DNA from 3 places in the Enterococcus sp. DJ147D b genome. Region 3 is predicted to be linked to each of the others. Evidence: predicted binding sites of a transcription regulator. Region 3 holds the regulator's gene; each other region holds the start of a gene.
What was found. Region 3 encodes NrdR, which represses ribonucleotide reductase genes. Its sites were predicted from a motif close to ACACNATATATNGTGT; they were not measured.

Region 1: the regulator NrdR is predicted to act here: its motif matches at 2,216-2,231, upstream of AC4BD1_RS01040 (deoxynucleoside kinase).
Region 2: the regulator NrdR is predicted to act here: its motif matches at 4,864-4,879, upstream of pnuC (nicotinamide riboside transporter PnuC).

Annotation. Positions count from the first base shown of each region.
Region 1 is NZ_CM177104.1:201,402-207,768, reverse strand. It holds gene AC4BD1_RS01050 (pentapeptide repeat-containing protein) at 1-541, shown strand, start outside; gene AC4BD1_RS01045 (magnesium transporter CorA family protein) at 542-1,447, opposite strand; gene AC4BD1_RS01040 (deoxynucleoside kinase) at 1,537-2,196, opposite strand; gene mvk (mevalonate kinase) at 2,527-3,477, shown strand; gene mvaD (diphosphomevalonate decarboxylase) at 3,470-4,447, shown strand; gene AC4BD1_RS01025 (phosphomevalonate kinase) at 4,460-5,545, shown strand; gene fni (type 2 isopentenyl-diphosphate Delta-isomerase) at 5,542-6,367, shown strand, end outside.
Region 2 is NZ_CM177104.1:475,602-481,968, reverse strand. It holds gene AC4BD1_RS02350 (Ig-like domain-containing protein) at 1-465, opposite strand, end outside; gene AC4BD1_RS02345 (hypothetical protein) at 821-1,498, shown strand; gene AC4BD1_RS02340 (GNAT family N-acetyltransferase) at 1,586-2,149, opposite strand; gene AC4BD1_RS02335 (hypothetical protein) at 2,210-2,389, opposite strand; gene AC4BD1_RS02330 (PepSY domain-containing protein) at 2,473-2,991, opposite strand; gene gloA2 (SMU1112c/YaeR family gloxylase I-like metalloprotein) at 3,087-3,467, opposite strand; gene AC4BD1_RS02320 (endonuclease/exonuclease/phosphatase family protein) at 3,613-4,683, shown strand; gene pnuC (nicotinamide riboside transporter PnuC) at 4,898-5,647, shown strand; gene AC4BD1_RS02310 (hypothetical protein) at 5,972-6,367, opposite strand, start outside.
Region 3 is NZ_CM177104.1:1,141,795-1,148,161, reverse strand. It holds gene dnaI (primosomal protein DnaI) at 1-494, opposite strand, end outside; gene AC4BD1_RS05510 (replication initiation and membrane attachment family protein) at 494-1,876, opposite strand; gene nrdR (transcriptional regulator NrdR) at 1,890-2,390, opposite strand; gene AC4BD1_RS05500 (CsbD family protein) at 2,659-2,991, opposite strand; gene coaE (dephospho-CoA kinase) at 3,193-3,810, opposite strand; gene mutM (DNA-formamidopyrimidine glycosylase) at 3,783-4,619, opposite strand; gene polA (DNA polymerase I) at 4,644-6,367, opposite strand, start outside.

The DNA of each region.
Region 1 (6,367 bases), 940 kb from region 3:
AGTCAAAGATAGCGACCAAAGTTATTTGTCAGCAAAGAATTTGATTATAAGAGATAGTCACATTCAAAAACTAACCATGCAAAAGACTATTTTGGAAAATTTTGAATGTAGCAATGTCATTTTCGACCACTGTGATTTTTCCAATTTGGAATGGATTGGCGCAAGTTTTCATCAGGTGACTTTTCAGCAATGTAAGTTAACCGGAACAAATTTTGCGGAAAGCTACCTCCGTGATTGCTCGTTCAATGAGTGTTTAGCATCAATGGCTTCTTTCAGTAACACGAATTTAAAAACAGTCCGCTTTTCTGATTGTCAATTGGAAGACACCGAATTTTATGAGGTTCGTTGGAAAAACTTAGCTTTAAGTAGCAACCAACTCACAGGTTCTAATTGGTTCCGGACCCCTCTAAAAGAGTTAGATTTTAGAACAAATGATTTTACTAAAATTGCACTTTCTCTAGAAAATCTCGCGGGTTTGTTGGTTGACCAAGAACAAGCTTTAGTCATCGCCGCTAACTTGGGACTGATTATTGAAGAATAACTATTTGATGCGCCGCCACAAAGCGACTAGCATCCAAACCGACAAAACTAAACTAATAACCAAAGCAATTCCCCAGCCAAACACGGAATGAGTAAAGGGTAACTGTAAGTTCATTCCAAAAAAGCCAGTGACGATTGTCGGAACAGTCAATAATAATGACCAGACAGTTAAAAATTTCATCGTGTCATTTAAGTTGTTATTCAGCAAGTTATTATAAGTTCCAGATAACTGATCTAAAATTTGAGATGCCAAGTTCGTCATCTCGACTGCTTGCTTCGCCTCGATCAATGCGTCATCCAGTTGTTCTTTTTCGCCTTCAGACATTTTACGATAGATAGCCAATGCTTTTATTTGCTCAATCAACACGGCATTTTGTTTTGTTCCTGTCACTAAATAAACTAATCCGATTTCTAAATCAGATAATTGTAACAAGTTTTGATTACTGGTTTTTTCTCGTAACTTTTGATTTAATCTTTGCCGCTCACTATTTACTTCTTCAACTAATGGGAAAAAGGAATCTGATATTAAAAATAAGGTTTGAAACAATAGGCTGTATACGCTCATATTCGGCGTACGTTGTAGCAACGACTCCATAAGACGTACTACGTAACCAGTATTTTCTGTAGTAAATGTAAAAATCCCATTTTCTTTCAAAATAAAAGCCATTGGTGTTGTCTCGTAATGATTTTCACTTTTTCTTTGATGAGGAACATTGTAAACAAGAAGCATCGCCTCATCGAGCACATCATACTCCACACGTGCGCGTTCATTTTTATCAAGAGAGTAAGTCAACATCTCATCACTTAACTTGTACTCTTCTTTTAGGTTTTTAACACCAATAACATTGTCTCTTTGAATGTTTAACCAAAAATTCTGGTCATAATTAAAAAAGCGTTTATTACTCATTATTTACCTCCTCATAACGGTTTCTCTTACTAGTATAAATAAAAAAACTATTCAAACAAGGTAAAAGCCATTGCTTGAATAGTTTTTGTTTAATATACAAGTTGTTCTTGACGAATTTCCGCTAATTTTTCTTTCACAAGTCGGATGACTTCTTCTTTTGCCTGTGGATCTTCGACAAAATTATAACGATCTCCATCGATTTGAATCTTAGGACTTTCATCATAGTCTTCGTACCATTGATCATATCGACGATTTAATTCTTGATAATAGTCATATAAAGATGGATCAAAGGATAATTGTTCATACGAACGGCCACGCTTTTCGATTCGCTCCAACATGGTATCAAAAGAAACGCGAATATGAATCAGTAGATCAGGATTTTTTTTATGCGCTGCATATGGTAATTCTTCCATCATATTTTCTAGTAATTCATCATAGACACGCACTTCTGTCTCTGTCGCTCTTCCTAAATCTGCATTCAAATGGAACAATAAAGAGTCTTCATAAATTGAACGATCCAAAACATTGTTATCATCCTTCATTGCTTGTTTAATACTTGCAAAACGTTTATTTAAAAAATAAATTTGTAATAAAAAAGCATATTGCTCAGGGTTAGCATAAAACAAAGGTAATACTTCATTATCATCGATTGATTCATAAAAAGCCTGACTATTAAATTCTTCAGCTATCATTTCTGTTAAACTTGACTTTCCTGCGCCAATTGTACCAGCTAAAACGATCACGCTCATTTACCTCCAACTCACTTCATCACTAAATATTGTATATGTTTTTCAATCTTTTTAAATATACCCCCAATATCTAGTAGTGTCAAATAGAATTCATTTGAAATTATTTGACGAAAAACTAAAAAAAATTCTTAAGAAAACAGTGATTTTTGGTTAGAAAACGTATTCTTGGTTTTACTTATTGAGCGGATTTAGTAAAATAAGGAGGAAATGATTTTTGGTTTGTTTTTTTTCTATAGTATTAAACCAAATTCTCGTTGAGTAGCGCAACTATTTAGGGCGCTTTATTTTTTGTCTAAAAGTTACTGTTATGTGAGGAAAAGGAGTTAAGTTATGGCAAACTATGGCCAAGGGGAATCAAGTGGAAAAATTATCTTGATGGGTGAGCATGCCGTTGTATATGGTGAACCGGCAATTGCCTTTCCCTTCTATGCAACGAAAGTCACTGCACAATTTGAAACGTTAGTTGAAGACGTCAATCAAGATCAATTGTTTTCAGCTTATTATGTAGGAAAATTGATTCATGCACCACAATCACTCAAAAATATCAAAGCTCTAGTCACACAGTTAAAACAAGATCACGGTATCAAGGAGTCAATCAGTCTCACTATTGAAAGTACGATACCTTCTGAACGCGGAATGGGATCTAGTGCTGCCGTGGCAGTAGCAATCACACGCGCTTTTTATGATTATCTTTCACTTTCATTCACACATGAAACGTTGTTAAGCTATGTTCAGATTTCTGAAAAGATTGCTCATGGCAACCCAAGTGGCATCGATGCTGCTGCTACCAGTAGTCATAATCCAATCTATTTTGTTAAAGGGCAACCTTTCGAGTATTTCACAATCAATTTGGATGCTTTTTTGATTGTTGCTGATACTGGAATCAAAGGACAGACACGTGAAGCTGTTAAAGATGTCGCTCATTTATTTGAAAAAAACTCACACAAAACTGGACAAAAAATTCAACAATTAGGACAACTCACACAAAAAGCAAAACAAGCAATTATCGAGAATGATCCCGAAAATTTAGCACAAGTCATGAATCTTGCACAAGTGACTTTGAGAGAATTAACAATCAGTAATCACTTTCTAGATTTGTTGATTGAAACAGCGTTAACTGCTGGTGCTCTGGGAGCAAAATTAACTGGGGGCGGACGTGGTGGTTGCATGCTCGCTCTTGCTAAAACAAAAACAGAAGCCCAAGCAATTTGTACCGCTTTGGAAGATGCTGGTGCTGTAGCTACTTGGATTCAAGGATTAGGAGTACATACCCATGTTTAAAGGAAAAGCTCGTGCTTACACGAATATTGCGCTCATCAAATATTGGGGAAAAAAAGATGAAGAGCTCATTTTACCAATGAATAATAGTTTATCCCTTACACTAGATGCTTTTTATACTGAAACAGAAGTTATTTTCTCTGATACTTTCACAAAGGATGAATTTTATTTGGATGGTGAGCAACAAAATGACAAAGCAACGAAAAAAATAAGTACTTTTCTCGATCTCGTACGAGAAAAAGGCCAAACAACGCTCAACGCGAAAGTTATCAGTCAGAATTTTGTTCCTACAGCTGCAGGACTTGCTTCCTCGGCGAGTGGCTTAGCTGCGTTAGCTGGTGCTTGTAATGAAGCACTTCAATTAGGTTTAGATAAGACAGGATTATCTCGATTAGCTCGTCGAGGCTCTGGTTCAGCTTGTCGGAGTATTTACGGCGGATTTGTTGAGTGGGAAAAAGGAGTTGACGATCTTACCTCCTATGCAAAGCAAATTCCTTCTGATGGTTTTGAAGATGATCTAGCTATGGTCTTTTTACTACTAAACGATCAGCAAAAAGACGTTTCTAGTCGGGATGGCATGCGTCGCACAGTTGAAACTTCAAGCTTTTATCAAGGTTGGCTTGACTCACTAGATGCAGATTTAGCTCAGTTAAAACAAGCAATTGCCGACAAAAATTTCCAATCTTTAGGTGAAACAATGGAACGAAACGCATTAAAGATGCATGGAACTACACTAGCAGCGAACCCACCATTTACTTATTGGTCTCCTGATAGTTTAAAAGCCATGCAAGCGGTCCGTAATTTGAGAAAACAAGGCATTCCATGTTACTTTACAATGGATGCTGGTCCAAATGTAAAAATTTTAGTTAAAAAAAAACATGTCGCTGCAGTCAAAACAGCTTGTAGTCATTTATTTAGCAAAAAACAAGTCGTTTCAGCCCAAGCAGGTTCTGGAATGACGATTATCAAGTAAAGGGAGATTTTTATGATTGAAGTATCTGCACCGGGAAAACTTTACATTGCTGGTGAGTATGCAGTTGTAGAAACTGGGCATCCTGCCATCATCGTGGCTGTTGACCAATTTGTCACAGTAACAGTCGAAGCGGCGAGAAAAGTGGGAAGTATCCAGTCTGCTCAATATAGTGAGATGCCGATTCGCTGGACTAGAAGAAATGGGGAGCTAGTTTTAGATATTCGAGAAAATCCATTTCATTATATTTTGGCAGCAATTCGGTTAACTGAAAAATATGCCCAAGAAAAAAACAGTTTACTTTCTTTTTATGACTTGAAAGTAACCAGCGAGTTGGATAGTTCAAATGGTCGAAAATATGGTCTTGGTTCAAGCGGCGCAGTGACAGTGGCAACTGTTAAAGCATTAAATATTTTTTATGATTTGCACCTAAGCCAGTTGGAAATTTTTAAAATTGCTGCCTTAGCAAATTTAGCTGTTCAAGACAATGGCTCTTGCGGGGATATTGCCGCTAGTTGTTATGGTGGTTGGATTGCTTTTTCGACTTTTGATCATCGTTGGGTCCAACAACAAGAAAAACAACACACAATTAGTGAATTACTTGCAATGGATTGGCCGGGACTTTCGATTGAGCCCCTTGAAGCACCAAAAGATTTACGGTTGCTCATTGGTTGGACCGGCAGCCCAGCTTCTACTTCTGATTTAGTTGATCAAGTTCATCGTTCACGAGAAGACAAAAGGTCTGCTTATGAAATATTTCTTAGCAATAGCGAAAGTTGCGTCAATAAAATGATTCAAGGATTCAAGCAGAACGATGTTGCTCTAATTCAAAAACAAATTCGGCACAATCGGCAATTATTACGTAACTTGTCTAACGTTACCGGTGTGGTGATTGAAACACCCGCGTTAAATGAATTATGTAACTTAGCAGAAGAATACGAAGGTGCTGCTAAGTCCTCTGGCGCTGGTGGTGGTGATTGTGGAATCGTGATCGTTGATCAAAAATCTGGGATTTTACCACTAATGAGTGCATGGGAAAATGCAGAAATCACACCACTTCCACTTCACGTTTATAGTTATCGAAGAAAGGACCAATCATGAATCGAAAAGACGAACACGTTTCATTAGCTAAGGCTTTTCATAATAAGCAAAAAAATGAATTTGACTCTGTTCACCTCGTTCATACTGCGTTGCCACAATTAGCGACAACGGATGTCGACTTATCAACGAATGTTGCTGACTTTACCTTGACCAGTCCGTTTTATATCAACGCTATCACGGGTGGTAGCGAAAAAACAAAAAAAATCAATCGTGACCTCGCAATTGTTGCGCGAGAAACTGATTTGATGATTGCAACAGGTTCAGTTAGTGCTGCTTTGAAAGATTCAAGTTTAATTGACAGTTATGCCGTGATGCGTGAAGAATATCCTGAAGGAAAGATTCTTGCTAATATTGGTGCTGGAACTTCTGCTGAAAAAGCACAAGAAGCGATCCAATTGTTCCATGCAGACGCTTTGCAAATCCATCTCAATGCTCCTCAAGAATTAGTCATGCCTGAAGGGGACCGTGACTTTTCAAACTGGTTGGCATTGATTCAAGAAATTCAGCAAACGATCAGCGTACCTTTAATCGTAAAGGAAGTTGGTTTCGGTATGACACGTGAAACAATCGAACAACTCGCACAAATCGGTGTCAAAACCATTGATGTCAGTGGACGTGGCGGTACTAGCTTTACTCAAATTGAAAATGCTCGTCGAAAAAACCGTGAATTAACTTATCTTGCTGACTGGGGACAGTCAACCGTCACCTCATTACTCGAAGCACACGAAGCCAATGCTACTGTTGAGGTGCTTGCCTCTGGCGGTATACGTTCTGCATATGATATTTTCAAAGCTCTTTGTTTAGGTGCTCAAGCTGCTGGTA
Region 2 (6,367 bases), 670 kb from region 3:
CTCAAAATTTGTTGTCACATTTTTAGCAATTTCAGCAATCCCAATCGTTCCATAGTAATTTTTTCCTTCAATTACTGCATTTTTCAAATTAACTTCTTTTGTTCCTGTATTAGAAGAAACGTGAATTGTATCATAAAGACTTGAGGAATTTTTTTCTGTCAACTTATGTCCTTGAAAATCAATTGTTACCGATGCTTTATTCTTACTGATTGAGATCCCAGAAGTCATCACAATATCATTTTTAACAATCACATTTGTGATATTGTTGTTTCCCTCTAAATAATTTTTCAGCTGAGTAAAATTTTCCACATATTGTGTTAATCCCGAACTACTTTGAATACCTACAACTTCTTCTGCATGTGTAATAATTGTTTGACTACCGATGATTTGACCCGTTAAAGTCAAAATCATTGTTGCGGATACAATACCCTTCAAAATCCTTCTGCAATACAAATGTTTCTTCATTTTTTCATCCCCTTTACTAAGTATGCTTTAATAATATTTTTTAAAAAAATGAATGTCAAAGTTATTTTATTATTATTTTTCAATTTTAATGCTAGATTCCTTGCGTCACTTGACATTCCTCATTTTTTAAGATTGATTTTCAAAATTAAATAAACTAAAAAAAACATAACATAAAATAAAATCGTTATTTTAAAAAACATAAAATGCACATGTTATTCTTTTCACAACAATCTTTTCACTTAGTAAAAACACAAATGTTATGGTTATATATCGCCGTTTGACGAAAACGCATACCATCTGTATCATCAGTTATGTAATAAAATTTATATAACAAAAAAATAAGTGAGGTAGAGAAATGAAAAAAACAGTTTTAGCAAGTTCATTAGGGTTACTTTTAGCAGTTGGCACACTTGGAACACCACTTGTGCACGCAGATGTTCAAGAAAATAACGTTATTCAAACATCAACAGTTAAAGAAGGTGACGTTGGAATTGATCCTTACACTTTGATTGTTGCTGCAAATGGAAACTTAGAAGGTCAAATGGTTCCTTATATTGAAGGACTAGATTTCACAGGAAAAATGGATTTACACTACAGTGCTCAAAACTACGGTTTTGTTGATGGCGATATTGGTGTATTAATGATTAAACTACCTGAACAATTTAAGTTCGTGGCTTCTGTACCTGATTTTGCAAAACACATTACAGGCAATGTATCGGCAAAAACAATTCTAGGACATAACACTGAGCCAATTTCTCCAGAAAACGTTCAATCTTATTCAGACCGTATTTTGATTACAGTCCCAACTTCACTCTGGATTGGTCAAGGAGATGTAACAGCAGATATCACTATTGATTACGGTGGATTTTTAGCACAATACCCAACGCTTCCAATCCCAGATGCACCTATGGGATATGAGTTCCAAGCACAATTAAAATACGATTCTGCTATGTGGGACGTTATCACTGATCCAATAATCGGAACAGATAACGAAACACTCTTCACAACAGACACTAGTGCGATTTACAAATAGATCCATTCAATAAAAAACTCCTGAGACATACTGAGTGTCTCAGGAGTTTTTTCTATTATTCAAACCTAATCAATCTACAAACTACTTTTATATTGTTTTTTGCATGTGTTCATATTGATGTCCACTGATTTTCATTTCTTCAACAACCTTAAAACCATGACGTTCATATAATTTTTTTGCTTGTGGATTTTGTTGATCTACACTCAAACCGATGGTTGCTCGGTTCGCTTTTTCTGCTAACATTGGCAACGCCTCTAATAATTTAGAACCAATTCCTTTTCCTCGAAATTTCTCAGAAACAGAAATCGTATCCAGATACCATTCATTAGGAAGCGTTTCTTTATCTATAAATAAATATTGATCACGTGGGAGTCCATGTTTTTCTAAAATATCAGCCAAAGGCAAATCAATCACAGGTTCTTCCTCATCTGTGTAACCAAAAGCAATACCTGCCACTTTGCCATCTATTTCTTCAACGATCCCACGAGTATAGCTATAACGATAGTTAGGATCAGCTATTGCATCAATTAAAACTTCAATTGTTTTTTGCTCACCAAAGGTTTGAACAAAAGGTAACTCCATATCTTTCAAAATGACCAAAATCAACGGCGCAATTTCAGGTCCGTCTTCTTTTTTTGCAAAACGAATCATAGTTATTCTCTCTCCTTTTCTTGCCATTGTAGCATTTGGAAAAAGAAAGTGCAAAATTCGTTATTTTAAATAATTTTCAATTTTTTGGGTAACAAAGTAACCGTGAGAGACTCGTTTCGCTGCTTCTTCGCGACAATAAGGACAGACAATTGGCACCTCTTTATCCACGTGTTCTACAACATTTCCAACTTCATGATACGCAAATCTTTTACCACAATGTGGGCACATCATCTTTTCCATAATCTCAACTTCCTTTCAGTTTTCACACTTTTAGATTACTCTTATATGCAAAAAAAGAGAAGTGATAACCTTCTCTTTTCGGACTATGTTGATATTAAAAATTGTCGGATTTTTTTCTCAGCTAAAAGATGGATATTGTAGTAAAACTTTCCTTCTTTTTCGAGAATTTCCCAAGCATGAACTTTCGCTCGTTTATTCCCAGAAACAGCGATTGCCTCTTTCATAGCCACTTGTGGTTTTTTGACGTTGCGCAGTTTTTTTATATCTAATTGTTTCTGATTTTGTTTTTTTTGTTGGCTAACAGCTCTCATCGTTGCTTTTCCTGTCGTTGGATTGACAACAACTTCATGATCTTTGTCTACAAATAAATAACTATAAGCTGAACTAGCAGTTCTCTTAACTTCATCAGGTAAAAAAAAGCCGATACTTGTTACTTTCTGACTGTGTGCTTCCTCTTCAAAAATTGAAATGGCTTGTTCTAGAGAAATTTGATAATCTTGCTCACTCAGATCATCTGGTTGAAAAGTCGCATTTAACAAACCCATTCCACCCGCAACACCAACGAACACTAAAGCAGCCAAAGTAAGAACGATTTTTTTCATTTGCTTACTCCCTTTTCCCAATTTTTTTTCAGTATACCAAGACTCTATTTTTGGAAAAATCGAAGCAAGTGAAAAAGAAGTGACAGTTTTGTTATCTATTCATGTAATTCAAGTGGCAAGCCATCTGGATCAAAGAAAAACGTCATTTTTTCCCCTGTAAAGGTATCTGTTCTAAGCGGCTCTGTTTCAATCCCCATTTCCTGAAGTTCAGCTATAACTTGTTCAATCCGATCGACTTTAAAAGCCAGATGGCGTAACCCACATGCTTCTGGATAATTGGGTCTTGCTGGTGCAGAAGCAATTCCAAAGATCTCCAATTCAGTCTCTCCTAATCTTAAGTCTAGTTTGTAATCATCTCTATCTGCACGATAATTTTCACGAATTACTTCAAAGCCTAATTTTTCGACGTAAAATTCTCGTGATTTTTGATAATCAGAAACAATGATTGCTACATGGTGGATAGTTGATAAGTTCATTATTTTTTTTCCTTTCTTAACTAAAACAAAAACTTGTTAGTAAAACTTTTAGAATCATGATAATTTCATCTATTTATTATAATCACAAACTCCTCGCTTCTTAGTTGAATTACTGCTAAGATAAAGATGTTTCAAGGAGGAAAAAATGAAAAAATCACTAAAAATACTTTTATCAATACTCGCAATTCTTTCACTTATTATAACAGTCTATGTTGGCTATGTGTATCTAAGTTATCACCGAGAAGCCGATGATCAGGTACTCCCTATCCAGTCAAGTAGGGCAGCTAAAGATATCCAGACAACTCAAGATTATCGAATCATGACCTATAATATTGGTTATGCCGCCTATCCGCCTAATTATAGTTTTTTCATGGATGGAGGCACTGAGTCACGCGCATTTACTAAACAAAATGTTCAACATAACTTACAGAAAATTCAGGATGTTATTCAAGAACAACAACCAGACTTTGCCTTCCTTCAAGAAGTTGACAAAAAGGCAACTCGTTCTTATAACGTGGATGAAGTTACCGCACTTTCACAAAATTTTAGCGACTATTCATCTGTTTATGGTCAAAATTATAACTCAGCTTATCTTTTTTATCCAATCACGCAACCGATTGGTAAATCACAATCCGGTCTGGTTACTTTTAGTAAAGGAATGATTGCTGAAAGTAGACGGTATTCTTTACCCATCGAGACTGGATTCAATAAATTTTTTGACTTAGACCGTGCATTTACAGTAAGTAAGGTTCCTGTTGCAAACGGCAGATTTCTTTCCCTTTATAACTTACATCTTTCGGCTTATACAAAAGATCCTGCTATCCAAAAAGCACAAATCAAAAAACTAGCTGCACAATTGAAAAAAGATCAAGCAGAAAAAAATTATGTTATTGTAGGAGGCGACTATAATCATACGCTACTACCTGACAGCGAAAAAATTTTTGGCAAAGCAAAAGAAGAACTAAGTTGGACACACGCATTCCCTGAAGAACTTTTACCGAAGGGCATGCACATCGTTCGCAAAAATTTAGCTGAAAAAGCAGTTCCTTCTGTACGCAATTTAAACGAAGCTTATCAGCCAAACAAAACTTTCGTCACGTTAATTGATGGATTTTTGGTTTCTGACAATCTTTCAGTCAAAAATATCCAAGTAATTGATACGCAGTTTGCTTACTCAGACCATAATCCAGTTCAGATGACATTCTCACTTCAATAAAAAGAAAAGCCAAGAGTCAGTTAATTGACTCTTGGCTTTTTTGTTTAAGCTATGCTTTGAAATGTTTTCTTTTTTTCAGAAATTTAAAATAAAAATATCATAACACAGATTTTTTTTAATTGTAAGACTAGATTTTATCATTTAAAAGCATACAATAGATTGTGGTAAAAAAATCTAGAGACACTACATTTTGTGTCTAAAGGAGTTCTTATACATGAAATCATATTTTCATTTTCTAGCTCATCAGCTAAAAGGCTGGCCTCAACAAAATTATTATCTTTTCTTTTTTAGTCTGGGATGTCAAATAATGACACTCGTGAATAGCCCTATTACTTGGCTATCGATTATTGCCTTTATCGGAACTAATTTAGGTGTTTTATGTATCCTATCGATCAACGCTGCGAAATCTGTGAATGGTGTCTTAGGCATTTTATCTGCCATTTGTTTCATCATTGTTGGCTTTTCAGCTAAAAATTATTTAAGTATTGGTGAACAGATTGCTTATATGGTGACTTTGGACATTCCGGTTTTATTAAGTAAAGAATGGAACCACAATATGGCTTCAAAAATTCGTAAATTTACTGGTAAAAGTTGGTTCATCGCAATTATCGGCACAATTCTTGTTTATTTTGTTTCAGGCTTCTTGATTGGTCGTTATACTGACGATCCTCGTCCTTGGATTGATGCAATTGCTTTTTCAATCAGTCTTTCAGCTGGTATCATTAGCTTCTTGCGATACAACAATCAATACTATTGGTGGTTAGCTTCTGGTCTAGCTCAAATGGTTCTTTGGTATGTATCGTTTACACATGGTTCTGCAAGTCTAGCAATGTTTGTTAACAGCTCTGTTTACTTATTAAACGATGTTTTGGCCTTTACAGTTTCTCCTTGGTACAACCAAAAAGAACGTGAAAGAATGCAAAAAATGGAAGAAGAATATTATCAGACGCATCAACATGCATAAGGTTGTGGCGTAAAACGTTCAGCTCCGACTAGATAGCGAACAGGCACTCAAAATAGCTCTTCATATTTTGATGTGAATGCAAGCTATATTGAGGAGTTGTTTTGGGAACACCGTGGATAAAGGTTGTGGCGCAAAACGTTCAGCTCCGACTAGATAGCGAACAGACACTCAAAATAGCTTTTCATATTTTGATGTGAATGCAAGCTATATTGAGGAGTTGTTTTGGGAACACCGTGGATAAAGGTTGTGGCGCAAAACGTTCAACTCTGAAAACATCTTGAAACAAAAAAAAACTACTGCGACTTTTTCGTCACAGTAGTTTTTTTATAACAATTCTTTCAATAGTGATTTAACTTCTGGCTTTTCTAAGTAAAGAGAATGTTCTAGTTTTTGATAATAATCTAACGCTTTTTTTTGTTCTTTTGAAAAAACATACTCTCGTTGTTCAAAATCAACAAGCACTTCAGCGATTTTTTGGTTGTGGAGCGAGTGAGCAAGGTCTTTCCATTCTTGTGTGCCTACCTGTTTACTGGTTGATTTGACTTTAGCGGTCGGCGAGGATTCTCGACGTAGGGCTTTTAAAAACCCATTACGGATCACTCTTGGCAAACTATCAAAAAAACCTTCTGTAAATCCATAACAAGCATACTTTTCCCAAATCAAGGTGTAGATAGCCGGTTGGATAAAACGCTGTTGTTGTGCACACTCCCTCGCTTCAGC
Region 3 (6,367 bases):
CCAACTAAATATAGCCCTTTGTGGTAACCTTTAGGATCATTTGTGTATTGCTCCACAAAATTGAATGCTTCAAAAAAGGCATCACTACGGCCACTTGTTTGCTCAAATCCTTCAAATGTAGCCGTTTGTATATCTTTCGGCATATCCATTGCTTTCACACGACTACGGATTTCTTCTTGTTTTTGTCGAGCAATTAATGCTTCAGTCGGTACGTAGGTGACATCCACATAATGAAAGTTCAACACCAGTTTTGGCTCGTAGCCTGGTGCAATCATTGTTGGATCATTTTTCTGATATTTTCGCTTTTCTTGAACAAACTCATAAAGTTTTGCATAACTTTTTTCAATATCTGCTTGTGTTAAACGCTCTTGGTGTTCTGCCAAAAAAGCTTGAACATCTGAATCATTCAATACTTCTTGAATCATTTCGGCATACTTTTCTTGATAATTACGTTTGCTAATGATCTTTTTTAGCTCTCTTCCAACATCTTCCATTAGTTGTCACCCTCCTTTTTAGCAAGATATTCTTTAAAGCGACGATCAATTTCTGCTTGTTTTTCTTGACTGATTTTCTTCTCATCTTTTGGTTGATTTACCCAATCAGGTAATTTTTCTCGGCGCACATTTCGACGAGTATTTGAGTAGTTTCTCGTTTGCTTTTTCTCTGCGCTTTCTTGGCTTTTCTTTTTAATATGAGCAATAGCATCTTCCGCTGTCATGATTTTCTGTTGTGCCCATTCGTTAGCAATTGTGTTGACATAGTTTGTCCCTAAACTTGCTTGATTTTTGATGACCAATACGTAATTCAATAGCACATTGATGACACTACTTGGAAGCCCTGAGCGAGAAACAAGCTCTTGCATCAACCACGTTTCTGATTTAGATACATACCCATTTTTTTCTTTTTTGATTGACTCTAAATATTTCATTGGCGGAACACTTTGGGCCTCTTTGATTAACTGCACAGAGGCTGCAGACAGTTGTCCATGATTAGGCGCTGATTCCACCTTTTTGATTTCGGTGCTGTCTAGATTTTCTGCAGGTACCTTTAGCGTAGATGATTGACTCACAGGGTTTGCCAAAAAGATTTTTTGAAGTTCTTTCAAAGAAATTTTTTGCTCTGTGAAGTCGTACGCTTCAACGATTTTCTCACCTAAAGCTAAATCATCCAATCCATACAATTGTTGGTACATTTCGAGTTGTTTGATGGTTGGTTCATCTGGTTTGTCAATATGTTTTTTTTGCAACCAGTTTGTCAAAAAAGACCAGTCAATCGTGCTTTTTTCAGGTAACCGTTTCGTTATTGCTTGCTCAGTAAATGTTTCTTCCAGCTTCTCGATTTGCTGTTTGTCAGCGGCAAAGGATGCCTCGTTAAATTGGTACACTTCTAAAAATTTTTTAGTTTTTTTCTGATAGCCTTCTGTTGAAAGTTTTTTTGGTTCGAAATGTTTAACTAACTGATCAAAGCGACGTTGACCAACCTTTTCTAATAGTAAAAAACTTAAAACAGAATCCATAAAGAATTGTTTCACCGACATTGGTTCCAGTAATTCATACAGGAAACATGCACCTAGGCTAGGGTCTTCTTTATAATAAACATCTAATAAGCCAATTCCCTCAAGTTTTTTTCGTGCTTCGTAAAATTGAGGAATACCACAACCAAGACTACTCAATAAATCTGCGTGAAGTCCTTCTGGTCCTTGGCCAGTCTCTAAAGAAATTTCTGTCAAAAGAGTAAGATAAATACTAAGCGCTTCTCCACCAATCAAAGGTTGGTAAAGATAGAGCAACGCATTTCGATTTTCTTCTTTTAAAGGACTCCGCTTTCTTCCTTGGTAGATATTTTTTGGTTGAAGCTCTTTCCAAGCATTTTCCAAGGAAATGCCCCCTTTATTCTGTACTTTCGTCTTCGGTATCTTTAGAATTGTTATTTTCTTTTGCCTTCTCTACGATATCTTGCAACTCTTTTAAGAATACAGACATATCTTTAAATTGGCGATACACACTTGCAAAACGAATATAGGCAATTTCATCCAAATTTACAAGATCTTCCATGACATATTCCCCAATTAAATTGGTTGATACTTCGTTTTCGCCCAAACTTCGGACACGATTTTCTACATGGTTCACAATTTGCTCCATTTGCTCCATAGCAACTGGACGTTTTTCGGCTGAACGAATCAATCCTCTTAAAATCTTATCTCGATTAAACTCTTCACGCTCACCGTTTTTCTTGATAACTAGCAGTGGTGCAGCTTCGATTCTTTCAAATGTTGTAAAACGAAATGAGCAATTTTCACACTCACGTCGACGACGAATCGCCCGACCATCATCTGCTTGACGACTATCAATAACACGGGAATTATTATGTTGACATCTTGGACATCTCATTTAGTTCACCTCATGTATCATTTAAGTTTTATAAAAAGAACATTCTGCTCTTTCATAGTTAGTTGCATTATAACATGAAACTTTTATGTTAAGCGACTTTCTCAACTAAAAAGATGCAGTTTTCATCGGCCATAAAGCGTTTTTATCCATTCATCGCAAAAAAATGAGTTGTGACAAAAGTTTATCACAACTCATTTGACGATCAAAACGAAACTGTGAAAGATTTTCAACTGTTTCCTTTTGAAAACATGACTCATGTTTTCAAAAACTACAATTTTTCTTCAATACCAGTGTAATGTTTTAACCGTTGTTCTTCAATTTTTTGTTCATCAGGGATGTGTTCAGCGTCTGGGAGTGGCTTTTTTGTTCGATCAGTCATTTCTTTTTTTCGTTCTTGTGTCAGATCTTGTTGACGTGCTTCTTTTTCTGCTTGTTGATCATCTAGTTCAGCAATTCGTTCTTTATATTGGTCTGCTTTCTTTTTCCCAATCTCGGCTTGTACACGGCCTTCATTTTTTAATTCTTCTTTATCAAGTAACTCACCAATCTTTTCTTTGGCAGATCCGACAACTTTATCTTTTTGATTCTTGATATTTCCCATACAAATCCCTCCCCTTTTCTTATCTTTAGCATAACAAAAATGAACAAGATACTCAAAATATACGACTAATTGATCATTCTCATAGATGTAAAAATACTTATTTCACGTCTTTGATGACTTGTAAGCAAAAAAAGCATTAAACTAAAAAGCAAAGCACTCCGTTTAGCTAACGAAGCACTTTGCTTTTGTATTTTTAATCTGTTATAAAGATTGTTGCTTTAGCCATGACTCGACTTGTTGGACTAATTCTTCTTTTGTTCGAGTATTATCAAACAAAATATCCGCTCGTTCTTTTTTCACTTCGATTGACCACTGCGTCTTTATTCGTTTTAATGCTTCAGTTTCTGTTAATTGATTTCGTTTCATCAATCGTTCAAGCTGAATCGCTTCTGTAGTATAAACAACTGCTACAGCATCCATGTAACGTTCATAGTGCCCTTCAAACAGTAAAGGAACATCAACAACAACTAAGGGATTCTGTCTTTTTTTCTCAGCAATTTGTTGTTTGATACGTCCACGGATAAACGGATTCAATACACGATTTAAGGTTTGCCGCGATTCATCGTTTGCAAATACGACAGTACCTAATTTTTTACGATTTAGTGTACCATCTTCATTCAAGATTTCTTTGCCAAATACTTCAACGATTGCCATCAAACCATCAGTTCCAGGTTCGACAACTTCTCTTGCCACTACGTCACCATCAATTACTGGAATCCCATGTTTTTTAAAAACTTCAGCTGCTGTACTTTTACCTGTTGCAATACTTCCAGTTAAACCTAAAACGAAACCTACTTTGGCAATTTTAGTTGCTGACATTTTGGACAATAATGAGTCCCCCTTTGTGCAACTTTTATTTTGACAATTGGTGTTTGACAACGGACACATGGATGGCCTGTTTGACCATAAACATGAAGGGCCATTTGAAAACTACCCGCTTCTCCAAGCGCATTGAGATAGCTACGAATCGTTGTTCCACCAGCTTCCACTGCTCGCCCCAATACATCAATAATTGCTAATCGAAGTGTCTCGATCTCTTTTCTTTTTAATGTATTGGCAGGCTGTTCTGGGTGGATTTTCGCTTCCCATAATGCTTCATCCACATAAATATTTCCTAAGCCCGTTACTAAACGCTGATCTAACAGTAACGGTTTGATTGCTTTGTGTGATTTTTTAAGACCTGATTCAAATGCTGATAAAGTAAATAAATCTGGTAGTGGTTCTGGACCTAATTTCATGATTCCACGATAAGTATCACTTTGTCCTTTTGACACTAGCGTCATCCGCCCAAATTTTCGAACATCATTATAGCGAAGCTGACTGCCATCATCAAAAAAGAAAATGACATGAGTATGTTTATCTAATGGTTGATTTTCTTCTACAAAAGAATATTTTCCTTCCATTCGCAGGTGAGAGATCAACTCATAATTGGTTAAATGAAAAATCAGAAACTTCCCTCGGCGTCCAATTGATTCAATGGTTTCGCCAATCAATGTTGCCTCAAAAATCGGTGCTTCTGGTTGTTCAATAATTTTGGGCCACAAGACTTGCACTTTTTGGATCTTTTTTCCTGTGACCAAACGTTCTAGCCCTTTACGGACCGTTTCAACTTCTGGTAATTCAGGCATGTTTCTTCTTCACCTTTTTCTTTTTTATTTTGCTTCGTACCATGTTTTTCCCCAACTACTATCAGTAATCAATGGCACATGAAGCGAAACAGCATTTTCCATCACTTCTTTGACTAATCGATCTAATGTTTCTAATTCGTGTTCTGGAACTTCAAAAACTAATTCATCGTGTACTTGTAATAACATTGTTGCTTCTAGTTTTTCATCTTTCAATCGTTGCGCCAAATCAATCATCGCGATTTTTAAAATATCAGCTGCACTACCTTGGATTGGTGTATTGATAGCCGTCCGTTCTGCAAATGAACGCAAGTTAAAGTTTCTTGAATTGATTTCTGGTAAATAGCGCCGACGATGATACAGTGTTTCCACGAAGCCTTGATCTTTTGCTTCACGAACAATACGCTCCATGTATGACTTCACACCAGGATATTTTTCAAAATACGTGTCGATATATTGTTGTGCCGCTTTTCGAGAAATACCAAGATTTTGTGACAAACCATAATCTGAGATGCCATACACAATTCCAAAGTTAACGGCTTTTGCTTGGCGACGCATATTTGGTGTTACATCTTCTGCTTTTTCAATCCCAAAGACACGCATTGCTGTACTTGCATGGATATCTTGCCCTTCCAAAAAGGCTTCTTTCAGATGTTCATCATCAGAAATATGTGCTAATACACGTAGCTCGATTTGAGAATAGTCAGAAGAATAAATCAACCAATCTTTTTTTCTTGGAACAAATGCTTCACGAATTTTCCGACCTTCTTCTAAACGAATCGGAATGTTTTGCAAGTTTGGATCAACCGAACTCAAGCGGCCAGTTTGGGTTAGTGTTTGAACATAACGAGTATGCACTTTCCCATCTGATTGAATCACTTTTAATAGTCCTTCTACATAAGTAGATTGAATTTTTGCAATTTGACGATAGACCAAGATGTCATCAACGATTGGTGCTTGTTCTCTTAATTGTTCTAACACATCAACCGCTGTTGAGTAACCCGTTTTAGTTTTCTTAATAACGGGAAGACCCATTTTTTCAAACAAGATAACACCTAATTGTTTAGGTGAATTTAGGTTGAATTCTTCGCCAGCTTCCGCATAAATTTTTTCTTCAATTTCTTTTAGACGTTCTGAGAACTCGATCTTCATTTCCTGTAGACGAGAAGCATCGACTTTGATTCCACTGATTTCCATTTCTGCTAAAATCTGTGACAATGGCAGCTCCATTTTATAAAACAAATCTGCTTGATTTTTTTCTTCTAATTCTTTGTTCAAGATTGGTGTCAGTGCGTTGATTGCCGCCACTTTACGTGCAAGATGCGCAAAGAAAACTTCTTCCTCTTCAGGCAACCCCTTTTTCGCACCTTTTCCATAAACTGCATCATCTGATTGGATCTCTTGATAACCATAATGTGCAGCTACACCTTCGATATCGCTACTTTTATCATTAGTATCTAACAAATAAGAGCCCAAAAGAACATCGAAATCAATCCCTTGTGTCTTACCCGTGTAACGATTTAAAGCCACATACGTCCTCTTTGCATCGTAAACTTTTTTCAGACGTGTTCCGTCACTCAACCAATCTTCAAATGCTTCACTTTCGAAAATACCAAGGTCATTGGTCACATAAATTTTTTCTTTTGTTCCCCAAGAAACACCAACAATGTCTTCTGTATGATAATTTTCCCCTAACATTTCGACATACAGTGCCATATCTGTGGTAAACATTTCTGGTTGATAATCTGTCA